DNA from 3 places in the Cupriavidus sp. BIC8F genome. Region 2 is predicted to be linked to each of the others. Evidence: predicted binding sites of a transcription regulator. Region 2 holds the regulator's gene; each other region holds the start of a gene.
What was found. The regulator sigma-54, encoded in region 2, starts transcription at its own class of promoters, with help from an activator protein. The targets are predictions, from matches to a motif close to TGGCANGNAANCTGCTTT.
Positions count from the first base shown of each region.

Region 1: urtA (urea ABC transporter substrate-binding protein) is a predicted target of sigma-54. The motif match lies at 4,589-4,606, and genes of this name have one in related genera.
Region 3: RS901_RS09090 (pilin) is a predicted target of sigma-54. The motif match lies at 3,838-3,855, and genes of this name have one in related genera.

Region 1 is NZ_CP136094.1:2,447,011-2,454,292, reverse strand. Features, by position in the region: gene urtD (urea ABC transporter ATP-binding protein UrtD) at 1-309, opposite strand, end outside; gene urtC (urea ABC transporter permease subunit UrtC) at 306-1,511, opposite strand; gene urtB (urea ABC transporter permease subunit UrtB) at 1,511-3,133, opposite strand; gene urtA (urea ABC transporter substrate-binding protein) at 3,281-4,534, opposite strand; partial or broken gene RS901_RS11480 (hypothetical protein) at 4,860-5,040, shown strand; gene cyoD (cytochrome o ubiquinol oxidase subunit IV) at 5,115-5,483, opposite strand; gene cyoC (cytochrome o ubiquinol oxidase subunit III) at 5,483-6,127, opposite strand; gene cyoB (cytochrome o ubiquinol oxidase subunit I) at 6,133-7,282, opposite strand, start outside.
Region 2 is NZ_CP136094.1:1,743,848-1,751,129, forward strand. Features, by position in the region: gene RS901_RS08205 (LON peptidase substrate-binding domain-containing protein) at 1-473, opposite strand, end outside; gene rapZ (RNase adapter RapZ) at 565-1,449, opposite strand; gene RS901_RS08215 (PsiF family protein) at 1,567-1,959, opposite strand; gene hprK (HPr(Ser) kinase/phosphatase) at 2,127-3,098, opposite strand; gene ptsN (PTS IIA-like nitrogen regulatory protein PtsN) at 3,179-3,634, opposite strand; gene hpf (ribosome hibernation-promoting factor, HPF/YfiA family) at 4,090-4,440, opposite strand; gene RS901_RS08235 (RNA polymerase factor sigma-54) at 4,489-5,970, opposite strand; gene lptB (LPS export ABC transporter ATP-binding protein) at 6,106-6,906, opposite strand; gene lptA (lipopolysaccharide transport periplasmic protein LptA) at 6,964-7,282, opposite strand, start outside.
Region 3 is NZ_CP136094.1:1,924,670-1,931,951, forward strand. Features, by position in the region: gene RS901_RS09070 (DUF2889 domain-containing protein) at 1-435, shown strand, start outside; gene sucC (ADP-forming succinate--CoA ligase subunit beta) at 525-1,691, shown strand; gene sucD (succinate--CoA ligase subunit alpha) at 1,791-2,672, shown strand; gene RS901_RS09085 (TerC family protein) at 2,909-3,604, shown strand; gene RS901_RS09090 (pilin) at 3,923-4,435, shown strand; gene RS901_RS09095 (PglL family O-oligosaccharyltransferase) at 4,531-6,333, shown strand; gene RS901_RS09100 (hypothetical protein) at 6,335-6,850, opposite strand; gene RS901_RS09105 (hypothetical protein) at 6,865-7,282, opposite strand, start outside.

The DNA of each region.
Region 1 (7,282 bases), 700 kb from region 2:
CAGGTCGATGGTCTGGCCCAGGAACACGCGCCCGCTGACATTGGCATTGCGCGGGCCGGTCTTGCCGGTGATTACATCCATCATCGTGGTCTTGCCGGCGCCGTTGGGGCCGATCACGCAGCGCAGCTCGCCATGGTCGATCGACAGCGTCAGCTTGTTCAGCGCGCGGAAGCCGTCGAACTGCACCGTCAGGTCTTCCAGGTACAGGATCGGCCCGTGCGAGACATCGATGGTGCCGGGCTCGACGATGCGGCCCAGGCCGGTGGCATCGCCGCTTTCGGCCTGGCCGTGCTGGAGTGCGGCATTCATGCTTCACCTCCCGTGCGGCCTGCCACGGCAGGCGCGGAGACAGGGTCTGCAGCGGCTGGCGGTGCGGCCGCGCGCCGCTCGCGCAGCCGGTTCCACAACCCGGTCACGCCATCGGGCAGGTACAAGGTCACCAGCACGAACATCGCGCCCAGCAGGAACAGCCAGTACTCGGCAAAGTGGGCGGTGAACAGGGTCTTGGCACCATTGACCAGGAACGCGCCGATCACCGGCCCGATCAGCGTGCCGCGCCCGCCCACGGCAACCCACACCGCCATCTCGATCGAGTTGCCGGGCGACATCTCGCCGGGGTTGATGATGCCCACCTGAGGAACATACAGCGCGCCCGCTATGCCGCACAGCACCGCCGAAAAAGTCCACACGAACAGCTTGTAGCCCAGCGGGTTGTAGCCGGAGAACATCACGCGCATCTCGGCATCGCGCACCGCGGTGACCACGTGCCCGAGCTTGGACGTGACGATATAGCGGCAGGCGATGAAGCCCGCCAGCAGCGCCAGGAAGGTCAGCACGAACAGCGCCGTGCGCGTCTGCGGCGCCGCGATCGCAAAGCCGGCAATGCGCTTGAAGTCCGTAAAGCCGTTGTTGCCGCCGAAGCCGGTCTCGTTGCGGAAGAACAGCAGCATCGCCGCATACGTCATCGCCTGCGTGATGATCGACAGGTACACGCCCTTGATGCGCGAGCGGAAGGCAAAGAAGCCGAACAGCCACGCCAGCACACCGGGTACCAGCACCACCAGCAGCAGCGCATAGCCGAGGTGCTCGGTGCCCTGCCAGAACCATGGCAGCTCCTTCCAGTCGAGAAACACCATGAAGTCCGGCAGGTCGCTCTTGTACACGCCCTCGCGCCCGATCGCCCGCATCAGGTACATGCCCATGGCGTAGCCGCCCAGCGCGAAGAACAGCCCGTGGCCCAGGCTCAGGATGCCGCAGTAGCCCCACACCAGGTCCAGCGCGATCGCCGCCAGCGCAAAGCACATGATCTTGCCGACCAGCGTCAGCGCATAGGCCGACAGGTGCAGCGGATGCCCCTCCGGCAACACCAGCGCGCACACTGGCACGCCGATGCCGACGATCACCGCCAGCGCCGCCAGCGCCATCCAGCCGCGCCGCGAGAACAGCGCCTGGCGCTCAGGCACGGCAAGCCGGAACGGGGTGGCGGAAGAATTCGATTGGACTCGCTGCATCATGCCTCCGCGCTGCGCCCCTTGAGCGCGAAAAGTCCCTGCGGCCGCTTCTGGATAAACAGCACGATCAGCACCAGGACAAAGATCTTGGCCAGCACCGCGCCATAGAACGGCTCGATGAACTTGTTGATGATGCCCAGCCCGAAGGCGCCGACGATGGTGCCCGCCAGCTGCCCCACCCCGCCCAGCACCACCACCATGAAGGAATCGATGATGTAGGCCTGGCCCAGGTCGGGACCGACATTGCCGATCTGCGACAGCGCGCAGCCGCCCAGTCCGGCAATGCCGGCGCCAAAGGCAAAGGCGTAGCTGTCGACCTTCCAGGTGCGCACCCCGACGCAGGCCGCCATGGTGCGGTTCTGCGTGGTGGCGCGCACGAACAGCCCCAGCCGCGTGCGGTTCAGCACCGCCCACGCCACCGCCACTACCGCCAGCGCGAACAGGATGATGACGATACGGTTGTAGGGAATCACCAGGCCCGGCATCCACTCGATGCCGCCGCTCATCCAGGCCGGGTTGGCCACTTCCACGTTCTGCGCGCCGAACAGCGTGCGCACTGCCTGCATCAGCAGCAGGCTCACGCCGAAGGTGGCCAGCAGCGTTTCCAGCGGGCGGCCGTACAGGTGGCGCAGCACCAGCCGCTCCAGCACGAAGCCCACCACCGCGGCGGCCAGGAACGAGGCCGGCAGCGCCGCCGGAAGGTACCAGTCGAACGCACCCGGCGCGTAGGCGCGGAACAGCGACTGCACCACGTAGGTGGCATAGGCGCCGATCATCAGGAATTCACCGTGCGCCATGTTGATGACGCCGATCAGTCCATAGGTAATCGCCAGCCCCAGCGCGGCCAGCAACAGCACGCTGCCCAGGCTCAGCCCGGCGAACAGGTTGCCGATAAGCTCGGCGCGGCGCTGATCGCTGCGCAGCGTGTCCAGCGCCTGCTGCGCGGCCAGGCGCACGTCGGCATCGGGCTCGCGGTAGTTGCCGGCGCTGTCGCGCTCCACCAGCGGCGCCAGCTTTTGGCGGCTCTGCGGGTTGCTGTCGCTGCCGAGGATGCGGATGGCTTCAAGCCGCGCGTCATGCGCTGCGGGGTCAGCCGGCTCGGCCAGCACCAGGTTGGCCCAGATCACGTCCAGGCTGGTGCGCAGGCCGGCATCGGCCTCGTTCTTGCGCGCGGCTTCGACCGCGGCGCGCGAGGCGCTTTCCGGCTGGGCGCGCAGCGTGGCGACCGCCTGCGCACGCACCGCGATGTCGGGTGACTGCAGCAGCAGGCTGCTGGCGGCGCTGTCGACCAGCGCACGCAGGCTGTTGTTCAGGGTCAGGGACTCCAGTTCGTCGGCTTTCACCGCGACCGGCTTGCCGGTAATGGCATCGACGGTCTTGTCGCCGTCCTGGCGCACCATGCCGACCGACGCTGCGTATTGGAGCGCGTCATCCTGCAGGGCCTTCAGGATCGGGCCGGCTTCCGCCGGGGGCGCCTTGGCCAGTGCGGCCAGCGCGGCGGTCTTGGCATCGAAATCGTCTTCGGCCAGCGGCTTCAGGTCGGCCTGCGTCAGCGCCGCGGCCCACGGCGCAGCCGCCAGCAGCAACGCCGCCAGCAGGGCGCGCAGCCATGGCATGGCCATTGTCGGAAGTAGTTTGGGCATAGTGGCTGGCGCAGTGGCGGCGCTTCAGCGCCTTGTTGTTCTGGTGTGCGAAAGGGGGCGATGCGCCCCCCTCCCCCGCCTTGCGGGAGAGGGAAGCCATCGTCACGGAGCCGGACTGGCGTCCGCTTACATCACCTTGTCCGGCTTGCCTTCGTTACCCGCGATGAACGGGCTCCACGGCTGCGCACGCACCGCCTTCGGCGTCTTCCATACCACCGAGAACTGGCCATCGCCCTTGACTTCGCCGATCATCACCGGCTTGTACAGGTGGTGGTTCTCGCCCATGGTCAGCGTGAAGCCGTCCGGTGCCTTGAAGGTCTGGCCGTACATGGCGGCGCGCACCTTGTTGGTATCGGTGGTGCCGGCCTTCTTCACGGCCTGCGCCCACATGTGGATGCCCACGTAGGTGGCTTCCATCGGGTCGTTGGTCACGCGCTTGTCGCCGCCGGGCAGGTTGTTGGCCTTGACCCATGCCGCCCACTGCTTGCGGAAGGCGTCGTTCTCGGGGTTCTTGACCGACATGAAGTAGTTCCACGCGGCCAGGTGGCCCACCAGCGGCTTGGTATCGATGCCGCGCAGCTCTTCCTCACCCACCGAGAACGCCACCACCGGCACGTCCTTGGCCTTCAGCCCGGCGTTGCCCAGCTCCTTGTAGAACGGCACGTTGGAGTCGCCGTTGATGGTCGAGATCACCGCGGTCTTGCCGCCCTGCGAGAACTTCTTGATATTGGCGACGATGGTCTGGTAGTCGCTGTGGCCAAACGGGGTGTAGACCTCTTCGATGTCCTTGTCGGCCACGCCCTTGCTCTTCAGGAAAGCGCGCAGGATCTTGTTGGTGGTGCGCGGGTAGACGTAGTCCGTGCCCAGCAGGAAGAAACGCTTGGCGCCGCCGCCTTCCTTGCTCATCAGGTATTCCACCGCCGGGATCGCCTGCTGGTTGGGCGCCGCGCCGGTGTAGAAGACGTTCTTGGACATCTCTTCGCCTTCGTACTGCACCGGATAGAACAGCAGCGAGTTCAGTTCCTCATAGACCGGGAGCACCGACTTGCGCGACACCGAGGTCCAGCAGCCGAAGGTCACCGCCACCTTGTCCTTGGTGACCAGTTGGCGCGCCTTTTCGGCAAACAGCGGCCAGTTCGACGCCGGGTCCACCACCACCGGCTCCAGCTTGCGTCCCAGCACGCCGCCGCTCTTGTTGATCTCGTCGATGGTCATCAGGGCCACGTCCTTCAGCGACGTCTCCGAAATGGCCATGGTGCCGGACAGCGAATGCAGGATGCCGACCTTGATCGGCTCCTTGGACTGCGCCAGCGCCAGCGGGCTGGTACCGATCATCGCCGCGGCTACCGCCGACAGCTTCAGCATGTCACGTCGTTGCATTTTGCAGCTCCCGTTTGTCGTGTTGGTCAGGGACTACGCTCCCCGGGTGATGCTTTTGCAACTAGCGTGCCATAGGGTCGGACCAGCCACCGCCCGGCCACAAGCGGCCTGCATGGGCAAACCGGGCCAGTGGTCCGCATGAGCACCATGGCCGTGCATGCCTGCCGGGCACCGAGACAGTGCGCTGACTCCAACCAGCGCAGTGGTGGTGCATCGCGCCCGCTATCAGACGTCAGGGATGCGGGCGTGCGCCAGAATCGATCCTTTTGGTAAGCAAACGCTTAACGGCGATTCGGATGTCTGTAAATCCGTACATTGAATGCAGGGCAACAACGACCCGCTGATCAAGGGCCTGCGCAAGCTGGGCCACACGGTGAACCCCGTGGCGCAGTCAAGCGGCCTGGCCGCGATCATCCGCACTACCGTCGGGGGCTCGACGGCGTTGGTGGGCGGCGCGGATCCGCGTCGCGAAGGGGTGGTGCTGGGGGGAGACGTTCAGGCCCTGACCCGATAGTCCAACGCACCAATGAAAACGGGGCCCCTCGCGGGGCCCCGTTTTCGATACCAGGACGCTGGGTCCTTACATCACCATCATGTTGGCATTCAGGTTGTGCATGATCCACAGCGAACCCGCCACCACGATCACCAGGATCAGCGCCGTGAACAGCAGCGCGATCACGTTGCTGCGCTGCCCGGAGGACGTGTCCAGGTGCAGGAAGTACTTCAGGTGGACCAGCATCTGGACCACGGCCATGCCGAGGATGATCCAGAGGATGGCGCCCTTGTCCATGCTGCCGTCCATCACGAGCTTGAACGGGATCACGGTCAGGATCACGGCCAGGATGAAGCCGATCGCGTACGACTTGAAGCTGGCGTGGGTGTCGTGGCCCGCGTGTGAATCGTGCGAGTCGTGGGCGCCGTGCGCCGCCGGTGCGTTGTGTTGTGCCATCACAGATGTCCCATCAGGTAGACCACGGTAAACACGCCGATCCAGACCACGTCCAGGAAGTGCCAGAACAGCGACAGGCAGGTCAGGCGCTTGGTCAGGGTCGGGGTGATGCCCTTCTTCGACAGTTGCCACATCAGCACGATCATCCACAGCATGCCGCTGGCAACGTGCAGGCCGTGGGTGCCGACCAGGGTGAAGAACGACGACAGGAACGCGCTGCGGCCCGGGCCGGCGCCTTCGGCGATCAGGTGATGGAACTCGTTGATTTCCATCGCCATGAAGGCCAGGCCCAGCAGGAACGTGACGCCGAGCCACACCTGCACGCGGCTCAGGCTGCGGTTCTGCAGCGAGATCATCGCCATGCCGTACGTGATCGAGGAGAACAGCAGGATGAAGGTCTCCACCAGCACGTAATTGAGCTCGAACAGCTCCTTCGCCGACGGGCCGCCTGCCAGTTCGCCGCGCAGCACGGCGAAAGCCGCGAACAGTCCGGCGAAGATGATGCAGTCGCTCATCAGGTAGATCCAGAAGCCATACACCGTATTGGCACTGGTATCGTGGTGCGCATGGTCATGGCCGTGCGCGTCGGCGTGAGCCGAGGCGCCTGCCTGCGCGGGGATGCGGTCTAGGACTTGAGTCGACATGGTTCTCAGGCTTGCGAAGCAATGCGCTGCAGTTGGCGCGTTTCGATCTGCTCGACCTCGGTGGCCGGCACGTAGTAGTCGATGTGGTCGTCGTTGCTGCGGTGGATGAACGCCCAGATCATGCCCACCAGGCCAACCGCGGCCATCCACCAGATATGCCAGGTCAGGGCAAAGCCGAACACCAGGCTGAAGGCGCCGATGATGAAGCCCGCGCCCGTGTTCTTGGGCATGTGGATCTTCTCGTAGCCTTCGGTCGGCAGGGTCTCGCCGCGGGCCTTCATGTCGGCGAACGCGTCCAGGTCACGCACCACCGGGGTGTGCGCGAAGTTGTAGAACGGCGGCGGCGACGAGGTGGCCCACTCCAGGGTGCGGCCGCCCCACGGGTCGCCGGTCACGTCGGCCAGCTTCTTGCGGTCGCGGATCGACACCACGATCTGCAGCACCTGGAAGAAGATGCCCAGCGCCACGAACACCACGCCGACCACGGCCAGGTACAGCCACGGCGTCCAGGCCGGGTTGTCGGTGTGGTTCAGGCGGCGGGTCATGCCCATCAGGCCCAGCACGTACAGCGGCATGAAGGCGAAGTAGAAGCCCACCAGCCAGCACCAGAAGGCGTACTTGCCCAGGCGCTCGTTCAGCTTGAAGCCGAACGCCTTCGGCCACCAGTAGGTGATGCCGGCCAGGTAGCCGAACAGCACGCCGCCGATGATCACGTTGTGGAAGTGGGCGATCAGGAACAGGCTGTTGTGCAGCACGAAGTCAGCAGCCGGCACAGCCATCAGCACGCCGGTCATGCCGCCGATCACGAAGGTGATCATGAAGCCCAGCGTCCACAGCACCGGCGTAGTCATCTGAACCCGGCCGCGGTACATGGTGAACAGCCAGTTGAAGATCTTCACCCCGGTCGGGATGGAGATGATCATGGTGGTGATGCCGAAGAACGCGTTGACGTTGGCGCCCGAACCCATCGTGAAGAAGTGGTGCAGCCACACGATGAACGACAGCACCATGATGGCGGCGGTCGCGTACACCATGCCCTTGTAGCCGAACAGCTTCTTGCCCGAGAACGTGGCGATCACTTCAGAGAAGATGCCGAACGCCGGCAGGATCAGGATGTACACCTCGGGGTGACCCCAGATCCAGATCAGGTTCACA
Region 2 (7,282 bases):
GCATGCAGCCGCGTGACAATGCGCCGCAGCGCATCCAGGCATTCGCCCAGCAGCTCCAGCTTGCAGTCGATGATGTCGGGGGGTAGCACCTCGGCGCGGGCGACCAGCAGGCCGTCGTCGCGGGTGTCATGGCTGACGATATGGAAGCGCTCGCGGCCGCGCGCGCGGATCAGCAGCACGCCCAGTTGTTCCATGTTGCAGTCGACAATCTCTGCCAGGCAGCCGACCAGCTCGGGCACGGTGGGCTGGTCCGGCCGGGCCACTTCCTCGCCGCTTTCGATCAGGCAAACGCCAAAGGGTGTGCTGTCGCGCAGGCAGTTGCGCACCATGTCGACATAGCGCGCCTCGAACACGCGCAATGGCAGCCGTCCACCGGGAAAGAGCACGGTGTGCAACGGGAACAGCGGCAGGTTGTCGAGCGTCCGTGGCGGATCTTCTGATCCCGTGGGACGGTAGAGGTCGGTCGAGGACATGCAGTGCCAGCTTGGGTATCGCGCAGCAATGGGCCAGCCGGCCAACGCGGCGCGCAGATGCCAGTGATGCCAGTGGGCAGTCCCGCCTGCGTCAGCCCGCCGGTGCGAGCTCTCGGTGTCTCACCAGCACATTACCATGCGCCCGGAAGTAGTTGGCAAGCCTTTCCGCAATATAGACCGAGCGATGCTGGCCGCCGGTGCAGCCGATCGCCACGGTCAGGTAGCTGCGGTTGTCGGCAATGAAACTTGGCAGCCACTTTTCCACATAGGCGCGGATATCCTCGGCCATTGCCAGCACCATTGGCTGGGCCTGCAGGAAGTCGATCACCGGCGTGTCGCGCCCCGTCAGCGGGCGCAAGGCCAGGTCGTAATAGGGGTTGGGCAGCGAGCGCACGTCGAACACCATGTCCGCATCGCTGGGCACGCCGTGCTTGAAGCCGAACGACTCGAACAGCAGCGTCAGCCGCTGGCTGTCGTCGCGGATCAGCTCCTTGATCCAGCTGCGCAGCGTATTGGTGCGCACATTGCTGGTGTCGATGCGGTGCGCGGCCTCGGCCAGCGGGCTCAGCAGCGCGCGCTCCATCTCGATCGCTTCCATCAGCGCGGTGTCGTTGAAGGCCGGTTCACCGCCCTGGCCCGGCATGCCGTCGGTACGCACCGACAGCGGGTGGCGCCGGCGCGTCTCGGAGTAGCGCTGCACCAGTGCGTCGGTGCTGGCGGTCAGGAACACCACTTCGACCTGGTGCTCCGCGGCCAGCGCGCGCACGGTGTCGGGCAGCTGGTCGAGCGACTCGCGGCTGCGGATGTCAGTGGCGACGCCCAGGTGCGTATAGCCCTGGCTGTCGAGGTAGCGGGTCAGTTCCGGGATGAACTGAGCCGGCAGGTTGTCCACGCAGTAGTAGCCTGCGTCTTCGAGCACGTTCAGCGCGACGGACTTGCCGGAACCGGATATGCCGGTGATGAGGATGATGCGCATAGCAACTGAAGCATAGCATCACGTGATGAAGGCGTCATGACACCACGCGCAAAGCAAGCATGGCGAACCTCGCGGTTCGCCATGCTTTTGTCGTCAGGTTGCGGCGCTGGCTGCGGCTCAGGCTGCCTTGGACAGGCATTCCTTCATGTAGGCCTTGTATTCGTCGCCCTTCTTGCCCTTGCCCGACTTGCTGCAGGAGGCCATTTTCTCTTGCTGGGTCTTGGACGCGCCCTTGGACAGGCATTCCTTCATGAACGCCTTGCGTTCGTCGCCCTTCTTGCCGGCGGCTTCCGTATTGCAGGCCTTCATCTTGTCCTGCTGGGCGTTGGCTGCGGGCTTGTCCGGGGTAGCCGGGGTGGCGGGCGTGGCAGGCATGGCCGGCGTTGCCGGAGCCGTGGCCGCTGGCTTGGCTGGCGTGGCGGGGGTTGCCGGCGTGGCGGTGGTCTGTGCAAAAGCGCTGGCGGCGATCATCGGGGTGACCAGCGCGCACATCGCGATCAGTTTCTTCATGCTTGCTCTCCTGGCTGTGGAAAACTTCATGGCCGCGCGCCATTGCCGGCGTTGCAGCTTCCGTAACGGGCGCGATGCCCATTACAGCACAAAACGGAGCATGCCTGAAGAACGTTGACGTTCTGCGTCAACGCCGTTGTAAGCAAATGAAAACGCTGGCGCTCAGCTCAGAGCAGGCGGCCCTGGCCGCGCGAAACCGCATCGGCCTGCATCGCGGCGCGCTGCCGGTCCATGAAGTCGCGCAGCGTATCGATGCCGCGCAGGCGCAGGATGGTGTTGCGCACCGCGGCCTCGACCAGCACGGCCAGGTTGCGCCCGGCCGCCACCTGAATCTTGACCATGTGGATCGGCAGGCCCAGCACGTCCAGATATTGTGAATCGAGCGGCAGGCGCTCGAACTCGCCGTCGTTGCGGCGCACCAACTGCACCACCAGCTTGATCTTCATCTTCCGGCGCACCGCGGTCTCACCGAAGATGGTCTTGATGTCGAGCAGGCCCAGGCCGCGGACTTCAAGCAGGTTCTGCAGCAGCGGCGGGCAGCGGCCTTCGATGAAATCCGGCCCCAGGCGCACGAAGTCCACGGCATCATCGGCCACCAGCCCGTGGCCGCGCGAGATCAGTTCCAGGCCCAGTTCGCTCTTGCCCAGGCCCGATTCGCCCATGATCAGCACGCCCATGCCCAGGATGTCGAGGAATACCCCGTGCATGGTCACGCGCGGAGCGGAGATGCGCGACAGGTACAGGCGCAGGTGGTCGATCACCGCGGCCGACGACACCGGCGTGGTGAACAGCGGCGTGGACGAGCGCGTGCAGCGCAGTTCCAGGTCGGGCGGCGGCTCCATGCCGTCGGCGATCACCAGGAAGGGCGGCTCGAGCAGGATCAGCTCGCCCATCTGGCGCTTGCGGGTCTCGTCGTCCAGTCGCTGGTAATAAGTGATCTCGGGCTTGCCGAGCACCTGGATGCGGTTGGGGTGGATCAGGTTCAGGTGGCCCACCAGGTCGGCGGCGGAGGTGGCTTCGCGGGCGAACTCCACGTCGAAGGCGCGGTCCGCGCCTTCCAGGCCGGCCACCCACGAGAGTTTGATGTCGGCTGCGTTGTCGTCGAAGATGGACTGGGAAGTGACGCCGGTGAGTTCCATGCGGTATGACTGGTGGGGCGGTTTGCGAAGCGCCTGGCGCCTGCCCGGTCTGGTGCCGGCCCGCTTGGGGGATCAGGGGATCAGGGATGCCATGCAATCAGCAGCTGATGGACGGCATCGGGCGTGGGCAGCGTGGCCAGTCCTTCGCGCATGTCGCGGTCGGAAAGCAGTTGCGCGATTTCTGACAGGATTTCCAGGTGCTGCTGCGTAGCCTGTTCGGGCACCAGCAGGAAGATCAGCAGCGATACCGGCTTGCCATCCGGCGATTCGAACGGAATCGGCTCGGCCAGGCGCATGAAGGCGGCCAGCGGCTGCTTCAGGCCTTTGATGCGGCCGTGCGGGATCGCTACGCCGGCGCCCAGGCCGGTGGATCCCAGCGACTCGCGCGCGAACAGGTTGTCCGTCACGATGGCGCGCGCCACACCATGGTTGTTCTCGAAGAGGAGCCCGGCCTGCTCGAACACACGCTTCTTGCTGGTGACGCTGACGTCGAGGGTGATGTTGCCGGGTGGCAGCAATTTGGCCAAACGATTCATGGGCGATGCGCAGGATTTCAGTTAGCGGGCAGATCGTTCCGCCGGGCAGTGGGCTGGCTCCGGGCTGCCGTTGGCCTGGCCGGAGGCGTCCGGCCCATTATAGAGCAGCGACTACCCCCGTATTGTGCAGCGCAGCGGGGCAAGCCGGTGCAGAACGATACATGGTGATGCAATCATGCCTCCGGGCCGGGAGCCGGCGCACCGATGCGGGGCGCGGCCTGGATTCCCTCTCTTTGTATGGCGCAGCATACACCTTGGCGCAGCGCTTGCGAACACTCTTGCCCATTCGGGTGAAAAGCGTTGGCTCCGGCGCCACAGCCGGGCCGCACCGCCAGTGCTGGCGCGGCATCCCGGCGCCAGCCCGGAACGCAAGGGCGCAAAAAAGCCGCGCTTCGTTGCGCGGCTTGCCTGTTCAATCCTGATTCAGCAGCCCGCTGCGGGGCTGCCGGGCACGGTCATTGCTGCATTTGCGCTGCGGCCATCTGGTACTTGACCGCTTCGCGGTCGTGGCCTTGCACGCGATCCTTGTAGCGGATCACCTGACGGTCCAGCTTGTCGACGAGTGCGTCGATCGCTGCATATAGGTCTTCGTGATGCGCCTCGACAAAGATGTCCTTGCCCTTGAGATGTAGATTGATTTCCGCGTACTGACGCCGGTCCTTTTCCTTGTGGTTGTCGACAGAGAGCAGCACGCTAACGCCAATGACCTGATCGAAATGCCTGACGATTCGCTCCAGCTTCGTTTCCACGTACTCACGCAGAGGGGGCGTGATGTCCAGGTGGTGTCCACTGATCTTGAAGTTCATAGCGCTTCTCCTTCTGAAAGAGCCTCACCAGGCAGGCGGTGGGCTCGGCTACAAAGACTTGCGGAGATTGACTGCGGGGATCTTCAGGGCTTCGCGATACTTGGCAACAGTGCGGCGCGCAACAACAAAGCCTTGCTCACCCAGCAGTTCGGCAATGCGACTGTCGGAAAGGGGATTCCTCGGGTCTTCGGCTCCTATCAGTTGCTTGATCAAGGCGCGGATGGCCGTTGATGAAGCCGCGCCACCGGTTTCGGTGGACACGTGGCTGCCGAAGAAGTACTTCAGTTCGAAAGTACCCATCGGCGTTGCCATGTATTTATTGGTCGTCACCCGGGAGATGGTTGACTCGTGTAAACCCAGTGTATCGGCAATCTCCCGCAAAACCAAGGGGCGCATGGCGATTTCGCCGTGACTGAAAAAGTTCTTTTGACGCTCGACAATGGCCTGCGAGACACGCAGGATTGTGTCGAACCTTTGCTGGATGTTCTTGATCAGCCAGCGCGCCTCCTGCAGCTTCTGCTGCAGCCCGGCCGTGCCGGACTCACCCTTCGCGCCACGCAGGATTTGCGCATACATATCGTTGATGCGCAGCCTCGGCATCACATCCGGATTGAGCTGCGCGATCCAGCCGCCGCCGCTCTTGCGCACGAACACGTCCGGCACCACAAAGTCGGCCTCCGGGCGGCTGTACGCATGGCCGGGGTAGGGCGCCAGCGAGCGGATCAGTTCGTGAGCGGACTTCAGTGCCCCTTCATCGACCTGCAGCGCCTTCTTCAGCCGTGTGTAGTCGCGTACTGCGAGCAACTCCAGGTGGTTGGTGACGATGTCCAGCGCCAATTCGCGCTGCGGGTGCGTCAGGCGCCGCAACTGCAGGGCCAGGCACTCGGCGGCGTTGCGCGCACCCACGCCGGGCGGGTCGAAGCTCTGCAGCAGCGTGAGGATGGCGTGGACTTCGTCGATCTCGAATTCGAGTTCTTCCGGCAACTCCGTGCAGATCTCCTCAAGCGACGCGCTCAGGTAGCCATCGTCGTCGAGCGATTCGATCAGGAAGATGGCCAGGCCCTTGTCGCGCGCCGAGATCTTCAGCGGCGTGAGCTGCTCCATCAGGTACTCGCGCAGCGTGGGCTCGGCTTCGCGCAGCTGCATCGGCGTTTTTTCGTCCTCGTCGCCCTGGGGGCGGCGGGCAAAGTCGTCCAGGCTCCAGTCGCCGCTGCCATAGTCGTCGCCGTTGCCGCTGTCGCCATAGCTGTCGTCGTCACCCGCGCCGTCGGCGCGGGCCTCGCCATTGCCCTGGGGCTCTGCCGGGGCGGGCGCCGGTGCGCTCTGCAGGTTGACCGAGCCGTCCGCCGCCACGCGCAGCGGGCTTTCGATCCAGTCGTTCTCGCGCTCGAGCAGCGGGTTTTCCGTCAGCGCCTGTTCGACCTCTTGCTGCAGTTCCAGCGTGGAGAGCTGCAGCAGCCGGATCGACTGCTGCAGTTGCGGGGTCAGGGCCAGATGCTGGGAAAGACGGAGCTGTAGCGACGGTTTCATGCGACCTATTCTATGCGCATCTTTCCGTTGTTGGAACGGAAATTGCTATCGCTTTTGCGGTCCGATCGCCGCTGGCTGTGGGAGGGCCCACGCGCGCCCGCGAAGAGGCCTGCCGCTCGCGGGCAGGCCGCTAAATCACATGCGGAAGTTCTCGCCCAGGTAGACGCGCCGCACTGCGTCATTGGCGATGATTTCCTCGGGCTGGCCCGCGGCCAGCACCGTGCCTTCGCTGATGATGTAGGCATGGTCGCAGATGCCGAGCGTCTCGCGCACGTTGTGGTCGGTGATCAGCACGCCGATATTGCGTGCCTTGAGGAAGCTGACGATGCGCTGGATCTCGCCCACGGCGATCGGGTCCACACCGGCGAAGGGTTCGTCCAGCAGGATGAAGCGCGGCGACGACGCCAGCGCGCGCGCGATTTCCACGCGGCGGCGCTCGCCGCCCGACAGCGACAGCGCCGGGTTGTTGCGCAGGTGCGCGATCTGCAGGTCGTCGAGCAGCGAATCCAAACGGCGCTCGATCTCGGCCTTGGGCAGCGGCTTGCCGTTGTTCACCTGAAGCTCCAGCACCGCGCGGATGTTCTCTTCGACGTTGAGCTTGCGGAACACCGAGGCTTCCTGCGGCAGGTACGACAGCCCCATGCGCGCGCGCTCGTGGATCGGCAGGCCGCTGATGTGGTCGCCGTCGAGCACGATATCGCCTTCGTCCAGCGCCACCAGGCCCACGATCATGTAGAAGGACGTGGTCTTGCCCGCGCCGTTGGGCCCGAGCAGGCCGACCACCTCGCCGCTCTTCACGTCGAGCGAGACGTCCTTGACCACCGTGCGCGAGCCATAGCGCTTCTTCAGGTGGCGCACGACCAGCGTGCTGCCCCCGGGAAGGATGGAGGAGGCTTCGACGGAAGGCTTGTCGGCGATGGTTGCGGTATCGGTCATTGGCACAGTCTGGCGTTCAGGCGTCTCTGGCGCGGGCAGGCAAGCCGGCGCCAGGCGTCAGGGTTTGTTGGCAGGCGCAGGCGCCGGCTTCAGGTCCAGCGGCGAGCCGCCGTTGCCCGTGGCACCGGCCTTCTGGTCCTGGCGCGGCGACAGCACCGCGCGCACGCGGCCGGACGAATTGGCGGCCGCGGCGTCGCCACTGCCGCCGCCGGCGGCCGTGTAGAACTCCTTGCGGCTGTCGTAGGTCAGCACCGCGCCGCGGATTTCGTCGACCTGCTTGGCGCCCTGCAGGCGCGCCATGCGGGCATTGCCGATCAGCTTGGAGTACTCCTGCTTGCCGTCGTACTCGATGCGGTCGCCCCAGCCGTCGATGTAT
Region 3 (7,282 bases), 180 kb from region 2:
TGCGACACGATTGGCCCGGCTTACCGCAAGCTGATCGGCCTGAACCTGCGCAAGGGCTTTCGCAAGGCCGTGCGCGAGCGCCTGGGCGGCATGCACGGTTGCTCGCACCTGACCGAGGCCGCCGGCGTGCTGCCCAGCACGGCGATCCAGGCCTTTGCCGGTGAAGTCATCAATATCCGCGACAACGGCGAGGACGACCCGAATCCGGAGCCGCCCTATCAGTTGAACGGCTGCCACGCCCTGCGTTTCGATGGCGAGGTGGTTCGTCAGTTTTACCCGCGCTGGTATGGTCACCAGCCGACGCCCAAGGTACGGGCCGAGGCAGCACCTGCCGTCGCATCTGCGCCTCAGGCGCCAGCCGCGGCCAATGGCGACCGCGGCGAACACGGCAACGACGCTGTCCCGGCCGAGCGGCCGACCGGCACCTCCGGCTGATTCTCAGGATTGGCCAGCCTGACGAGAGAGTTCGTCTTCTTTCAGATTCTTCCCTTCTACCTTTTACGCCTACCCGAAAGGAAACACGCATGAATATCCATGAGTATCAAGGCAAGGAAATCCTGCGCAAATACAATGTGCCGGTTCCGCGCGGCATCCCCGCGTTCTCGGTTGACGAGGCCCTGAAGGCCGCAGAAACGCTCGGCGGCCCGGTGTGGGTCGTCAAGGCCCAGATTCATGCGGGTGGCCGCGGCAAGGGCGGCGGCGTGAAGGTTGCCAAGAGCATCGACGACGTCAAGACCTACGCCTCGAACATCCTGGGCATGCAACTGGTCACGCACCAGACCGGCCCGGAAGGCAAGAAGGTCAACCGCCTGCTGATCGAAGAAGGCGCCGACATCAAGAAGGAACTGTACGTTTCGCTGGTGGTGGACCGTGTTTCGCAGAAGGTCGCGCTGATGGCCTCGAGCGAAGGCGGCATGGACATCGAGGAAGTCGCTGCCCACAGCCCGGAAAAGATCCACACCCTGATCATCGAGCCGTCGGTCGGCCTGACCGACGCTGAAGCCGACGACATCGCCCGCAAGATCGGCGTGCCCGACGCGAGCGTGGCGCAAGCCCGCCAGGCCCTGCAAGGCCTGTACAAGGCGTTCTATGAAACCGACGCTTCGCTGGCTGAAATCAACCCGCTGATCCTGACCGGCGACGGCAAGGTCATCGCGCTGGACGCCAAGTTCAACTTCGACTCGAACGCGCTGTTCCGTCACCCGGAAATCGTCGCCTACCGCGACCTGGATGAAGAAGACGCCAACGAAATCGAAGCCTCGAAGTTCGACCTGGCCTACATCTCGCTGGACGGCAACATCGGCTGCCTGGTGAACGGCGCCGGCCTGGCCATGGCCACCATGGACACCATCAAGCTGTTCGGCGGCGAGCCGGCCAACTTCCTCGACGTGGGCGGCGGTGCCACCACCGAGAAGGTGACCGAAGCCTTCAAGCTGATGCTGAGCAACCCGAACGTGGAGGCCATCCTGGTCAACATCTTCGGCGGCATCATGCGTTGCGACGTGATCGCCGAAGGCGTGATCTCCGCGTCCAAGGCGGTGCACCTGACGGTGCCGCTGGTCGTGCGCATGAAGGGCACCAACGAAGACCTCGGCAAGAAGATGCTGGCCGACTCGGGCCTGCCCATCATCTCGGCCGACACGATGGAAGAAGCCGCCCAGAAGGTGGTGGCCGCTGCCGCTGGCAAGTAAGCCGTCGCACGAACGCAACCATACGCGAACGCGGGCGGTGCGCAGGCGCTTTGATGCGCCCTCGCGCGCGCCGCTCGTAGCCAAGCAAAGGATTACAGCATGTCGATTCTGATCAACAAAGACACCAAGGTCATCACCCAGGGCATCACCGGCAAGACCGGCCAGTTCCACACCCGTGGCTGCCGCGACTACGCCAACGGCAAGAACTGCTTCGTCGCGGGCGTGAACCCGAAGAAGGCCGGTGAAGACTTCGAAGGCATTCCCATCTACGCCAGCGTCAAGGACGCCAAGGCCCAGACCGGCGCCACCGTGTCGGTCATCTACGTGCCGCCCGCAGGCGCCGCTGCCGCGATCTGGGAAGCCGTTGACGCCGACCTGGACCTGGTGGTCTGCATTACCGAAGGCATCCCCGTGCGCGACATGATGGAAGTCAAGGACCGCATGCGCCGCGAGAAGAAGAAGACCCTGCTGCTGGGACCGAACTGCCCGGGCCTGATCACGCCGGACGAAATCAAGATCGGCATCATGCCGGGCCATATCCACAAGAAGGGCCGCATCGGCGTGGTGTCGCGCTCGGGCACGCTGACGTATGAAGCCGTGGGCCAGCTGACCGCGCTGGGCCTGGGCCAGTCGTCGGCTGTCGGCATTGGTGGCGACCCCATCAACGGCCTGAAGCACATCGACGTGATGAAGATGTTCAACGACGATCCGGAAACGGACGCCGTGGTCATGATCGGCGAGATCGGCGGTCCGGACGAAGCCAACGCGGCTTACTGGATCAAGGAAAACATGAAGAAGCCGGTGGTTGGCTTCATCGCTGGCGTGACCGCGCCTCCGGGCAAGCGCATGGGCCACGCCGGCGCGCTGATCTCGGGCGGTGCCGATACCGCCCAGGCCAAGCTGGAAATCATGGAAGCCTGCGGTATCAAGGTGACCAAGAACCCGTCGGAGATGGGCCGCCTGCTGAAGGCAATGCTGTAAGACGTACCTTGCCATTCCCGCCAGCGCGGGGATGGCGCACCAGGCAATGCCCCCGCCCGCGCGGGGGCATTGTCATTCTGGCGCAGCGGGGGTCAGGGATACCCCCTAGGCGAAACATGACAGGATTGAAATGTAATCGAAAGGTTCATGCGGTAAATAGTCATGTTCGTATTTTGAGACATCCGAAACCCGTCAGATGACGGGTGTGCCACCTAAAAAAATCGAGGAGCCCTGCCGTGGAACTGCTGTCTTCCACCACATTCTGGATTGCGTTGGGATCGATCATCCTGACCAATATCGTCCTGTCCGGCGACAACGCGGTGGTGATCGCGCTCGCCTCGCGCAACCTGCCGCCCGCCCAGCAGAAGAAGGCCATCTTCTGGGGCAGCGCCGCCGCCATCATCATGCGCGTGGTGCTGACCGTGGCCGCGGTCAAGCTGCTGAGCCTGCCGTACCTGAAGATCGTCGGCGCCGTGCTGCTGGTCTACATTGGCGTGCAGCTGCTGACCGGCGATGACGACGAGGAAGGCCACGACGGCAAGGACAATATCTGGGCCGCCATCCGTACCATCCTGATCGCCGACCTGGTGATGTCGCTGGACAACGTGGTGGCCGTGGCCGCCGCCGCGCAGAAGGGCCCCGAGGGCAGCCAGCTGATGCTGCTGATCATCGGTCTGGGCCTGTCGATCCCGCTGATCGTGTTCGGCAGCACGCTGCTGCTCAAGGTCATGGAGCGCTTCCCGGTCATCATCGTGCTGGGCGCCGCGCTGCTGGGCTACCTGGCTGGCGAAATGCTGGTCAGCGACCCGGTCGACGCCGCCTGGTTCGAAGTCCACGTGCCGCACGCCCACCTGGTATTCGGCGCCGCCGGCGCGATCCTGGTGGTGCTTATGGGCAAGCTGCTGAGCCGCCGGTCGGCACAGACCGCCTGACGAGGTTCCGCCCAGGCGAGAAGGGCGGCCATCTGGCCGCCCTTTTTCATTGGTGCGCCGGCAAGGCGGCCGTCGGTGCCTTGGCCAACTAACTCATGTGAGTGATCGCACATTTTGTCGCTTCGCGCGGTGGTAGCGGGCGCAAGTGACAAATTTTGGCGCATCCGGCAAGCATCCCCCTGACGGGTGACGAAATTTGTCGCTTTTTGCCCCCTACGGATGGGGGATGCCGCTGGCACGCTTACTGCTCCATGGTCCCCGCGTCACGAAACCGAAGACGTGCAACGCTTAACCAAAATCTCTTCGAGGGGTCAAATCATGCAACGGGTACAACTGAAGAAACTGGGCCGTCGTGTCCAGAAGGGCTTTACGCTGATCGAGCTGATGATCGTGGTGGCGATCATTGGTATTTTGGCGGCGATTGCTATTCCGGCGTATCAGGACTATCTGATTCGTTCTCGGGTTACCGAAGGCCTGAGCTTGGCCGCTTCAGCCAAGACGTCAGTTACGGAAAATGCAGCAAACGGCATTGCGCTTGCTAACGGTTGGACGGCTCCGTCGCCGACGCAAAACATAACGGCTATGGCAGTCGGCGCTACTGGGCAAATCACGATCACGTATTCTGCTCGCGCCGGTGGCGGTACGCTGGTCCTGGTGCCCTCGTCTGCCGCCGCCGCTCTGGTAGTCGGCACTCCGCCGGCCGGTGGTTCGGTGGATTGGGAGTGCTTCTCGGCGGCCAAGGCTGCGTCGACTCTGCCGACTCCGGGCCCGGCACCTGCCGCGGCCGCCACGCTTCCGGGTAACGTCGCCCCTGCAAGCTGCCGCAGCTAATACCATTTCATAGCCAAAGAAAAAGCGCCTTCGGGCGCTTTTTCTTTGCCCGTGCGCCAAGCTATCATGCGCCTTTCCCCTATCCAGGCGCCTCAATGCCGCCGTCCAGGACCAACCACTCATCGGCTTGCCTCATCGCGGCCATCGTTATCCCGCTGCTAGTCTCCCGGCACACCCTGCCGTTGGCCACGTTCTACGGTGAATGGATAGCCGCACTGTGTGCGATCGCCGTCCTAGCGATCCAAGCGGGTCGCCGCCCCGCTGCATCGCCTGGCGTGTCGCTGCCTTGGGTGTCACTGCTGTTTCTCTGGCTGGTCGCCGTCGGCCTTGTATTGGGCGCCACTGGCCACCACGACATCACCGGTAGCCGCGTTACCACCATCCTCACGCTGTTCCTAGGCGCAACGGTGACATGCGCCGTATGGTCGTACCAAGGCACGCCTGCGGCATCCACTCAGAACATCGGCGATACCCTCGCCACCGCCTTCCTAACCGCCGGTCTGCTCGGTACCCTCACACAATGGGTGCAGCTCTTCCACCTCGAACCCCGCGCCTTCGGCCTCGTCTCCACCTACTTCTACGACACCAACCGCCGCCTCTGGGGCAACCTGAACCAGCCCAACCACCAGGCCACCGTTGAAGGCCTGGCGCTGGTGGCATCAGTGTGGCTGGCCTCGCGGGGCCGCTTGCGTTTCCCGATGTGGCTCGCCGCGGTGGCCTTGCTGGAGGGCGGCATTGTGCTGTCCGGTTCGCGAACCGGCGTGCTGCATGTTGGCCTGGCTGCGGTCTATGCACTGGTCGCGGCGTGGCTGGCACGAGGCGCTCGACGTGACTCGGATCCAATGCAGCGGCCAGTCGGTCTGCTCGTCGCAGCAGTAGCAATCGTGGCGATGCTGCTGATCCTGCAGCCAGCAATCCGCGCAGCAGGGCAAGCGTTCGACTGGCGCCTGTTCGACACCATCGCGCAACTCGAAGCCGAAGACCAGATGTCCGCGCGCGGCGCGCTGTGGACCCACGCGCTGGCAATGTTCCGCTCCCACCCCTGGTTCGGCGTCGGCTGGGGCGAGTTCGGCTGGGCCCAATTCCAGCAAATGCAGCAAGTCGGCGTGAAGGTGGAGATGTCCCTGCACGCCCACAACGCCATCCTCGACTTGCTGGCGAAGACGGGCATCGTCGGCACCGCCGGCGTGGGCCTGATCCTGCTGGCGTGGCTATGGCGCGTGGTTCGCGTTCGCCTGTGGCACGGCGATACCGAAGAGCGCAAGCAGACCGTGCTGGTTCTTACCTGGCTGGCGATGCTGTGCGCGCATTCGATGCTCGAATACCCGCTGCATTACCTCTATTTCTTCCTGCCGTTCTGCTTCATGCTCGGTTGGCTGGAGCCGTCGGGCTTCGGGCGTTGGCGCGTGCCGGTGCCAGTGGCACGGGGGCTGGCGATCGCGTTTGTCGTGGTGGCTGTGGCAGTGCTGGCCACCATGTGGCAAGACTACCGCCGCGCCGAAGCCCGCGAATACGCCAGCAGCGAAGACCGCCGCAATGCCTTGCCGATGCCGCGCTTCTGGTTCCGCCAGCACGCGCAGGCCGACGCTGCCGGCCAGGCCACCATCACACCGGCCAATGCGGCAGAGTTGTTGCCCGCCCACATCGCCGCCGTCCACCTGCTGCCCACGCCGACCATGATTGCGCGCACGGCATGGCTGCTGGCGCTGACCGGCGATCCTGCGCAAGGCCGCCAGTGGATGGAGCGGCTGCGCTGGTACTACCTTGGCGATGAAGTTGCGCAATACGCTGCGATTGCGAAGGCATGCCGCGATCTGGCACCAGACCAACGTCCGCAGGCATTCTGCGCATGGGTTGGCGACCGTTCGCGTCGGTACTCCGAATGGCCCCGGGACTGACCTAATAGTACGGATACGGGCTGTAATAGACCGGTGGCGGGGGCGGCGGATAGTAGTACCGCGGTGCCGGCGGCGGCGCAGCGGCGACGCGTCCGGGGGCCGGCACGCGGTTGCCGCTGGCGTACATGCACTGGACATAGGCCGCATCGTATTGCTGCTGTGTGCCGTAACCGGCGTACTGGGCATTGCCCGCGCCGACCGCCGCGCCAGTCAGCAGGCCGACGCCAGCACCCACCGCCGCACCCGATCCGCCATTAAAGGCCGCGCCCGCCGCTGCGCCCAGCGCGGTGCCGACCACGGCGCTGCCGACGGCGGCATTGTTGGCGGCCTGCGAGGATGAGACACCGCCCACCCGCCCGAAGGCGAACTGGCGGCAGTTGTAGTCGTCGGCGCGGAACTGGTCGAAGCTCTTGCCGGTGCCCGGCAGCACCATCACGCTGGGGCCGGCAGGCATCACGGCGCACGCGCCGAGGGTCAGGGTGGCCACGGCCAGCGTGGCGCGGGTCAGGGCATGCATGGTGTCACCCCGCATCAGGAGTTTGCCGGCGGCTGTGCCAGTATGCGCTGCCAGCCGCCGGGGCAGGACTGCACATAGGGGTAGTAGCCTTCGGGCTGGTCGCATTGGTACCACCAGCCCTGCTGCGGCGCTACGCCGTCCGGGCCGGGGACCGGCACGGGGCCGTTCGGTCCCTGTTCGATGTACTGCGGCGGCGCCGCGGGTGCGGTGACCACGGCGGGCGGGTAGTAGTACGGGGCGGGGTAGCCATACGGGTAGCCGCCGTAGAACACGCCAGGCCCGAAATAGAGGCCCACGCCGACGCTTGTGCGCGTCTTGATAAAGCCGCCGCGTGCGTCGCTATCGTGTAAAGCGGCATCGTGGAGATTGGCCCGCCCGGCGAGGGCGGCGCCGCTTGCGGCCGTGGCCGCCAGTGCCAGGGCGATCTGGCAG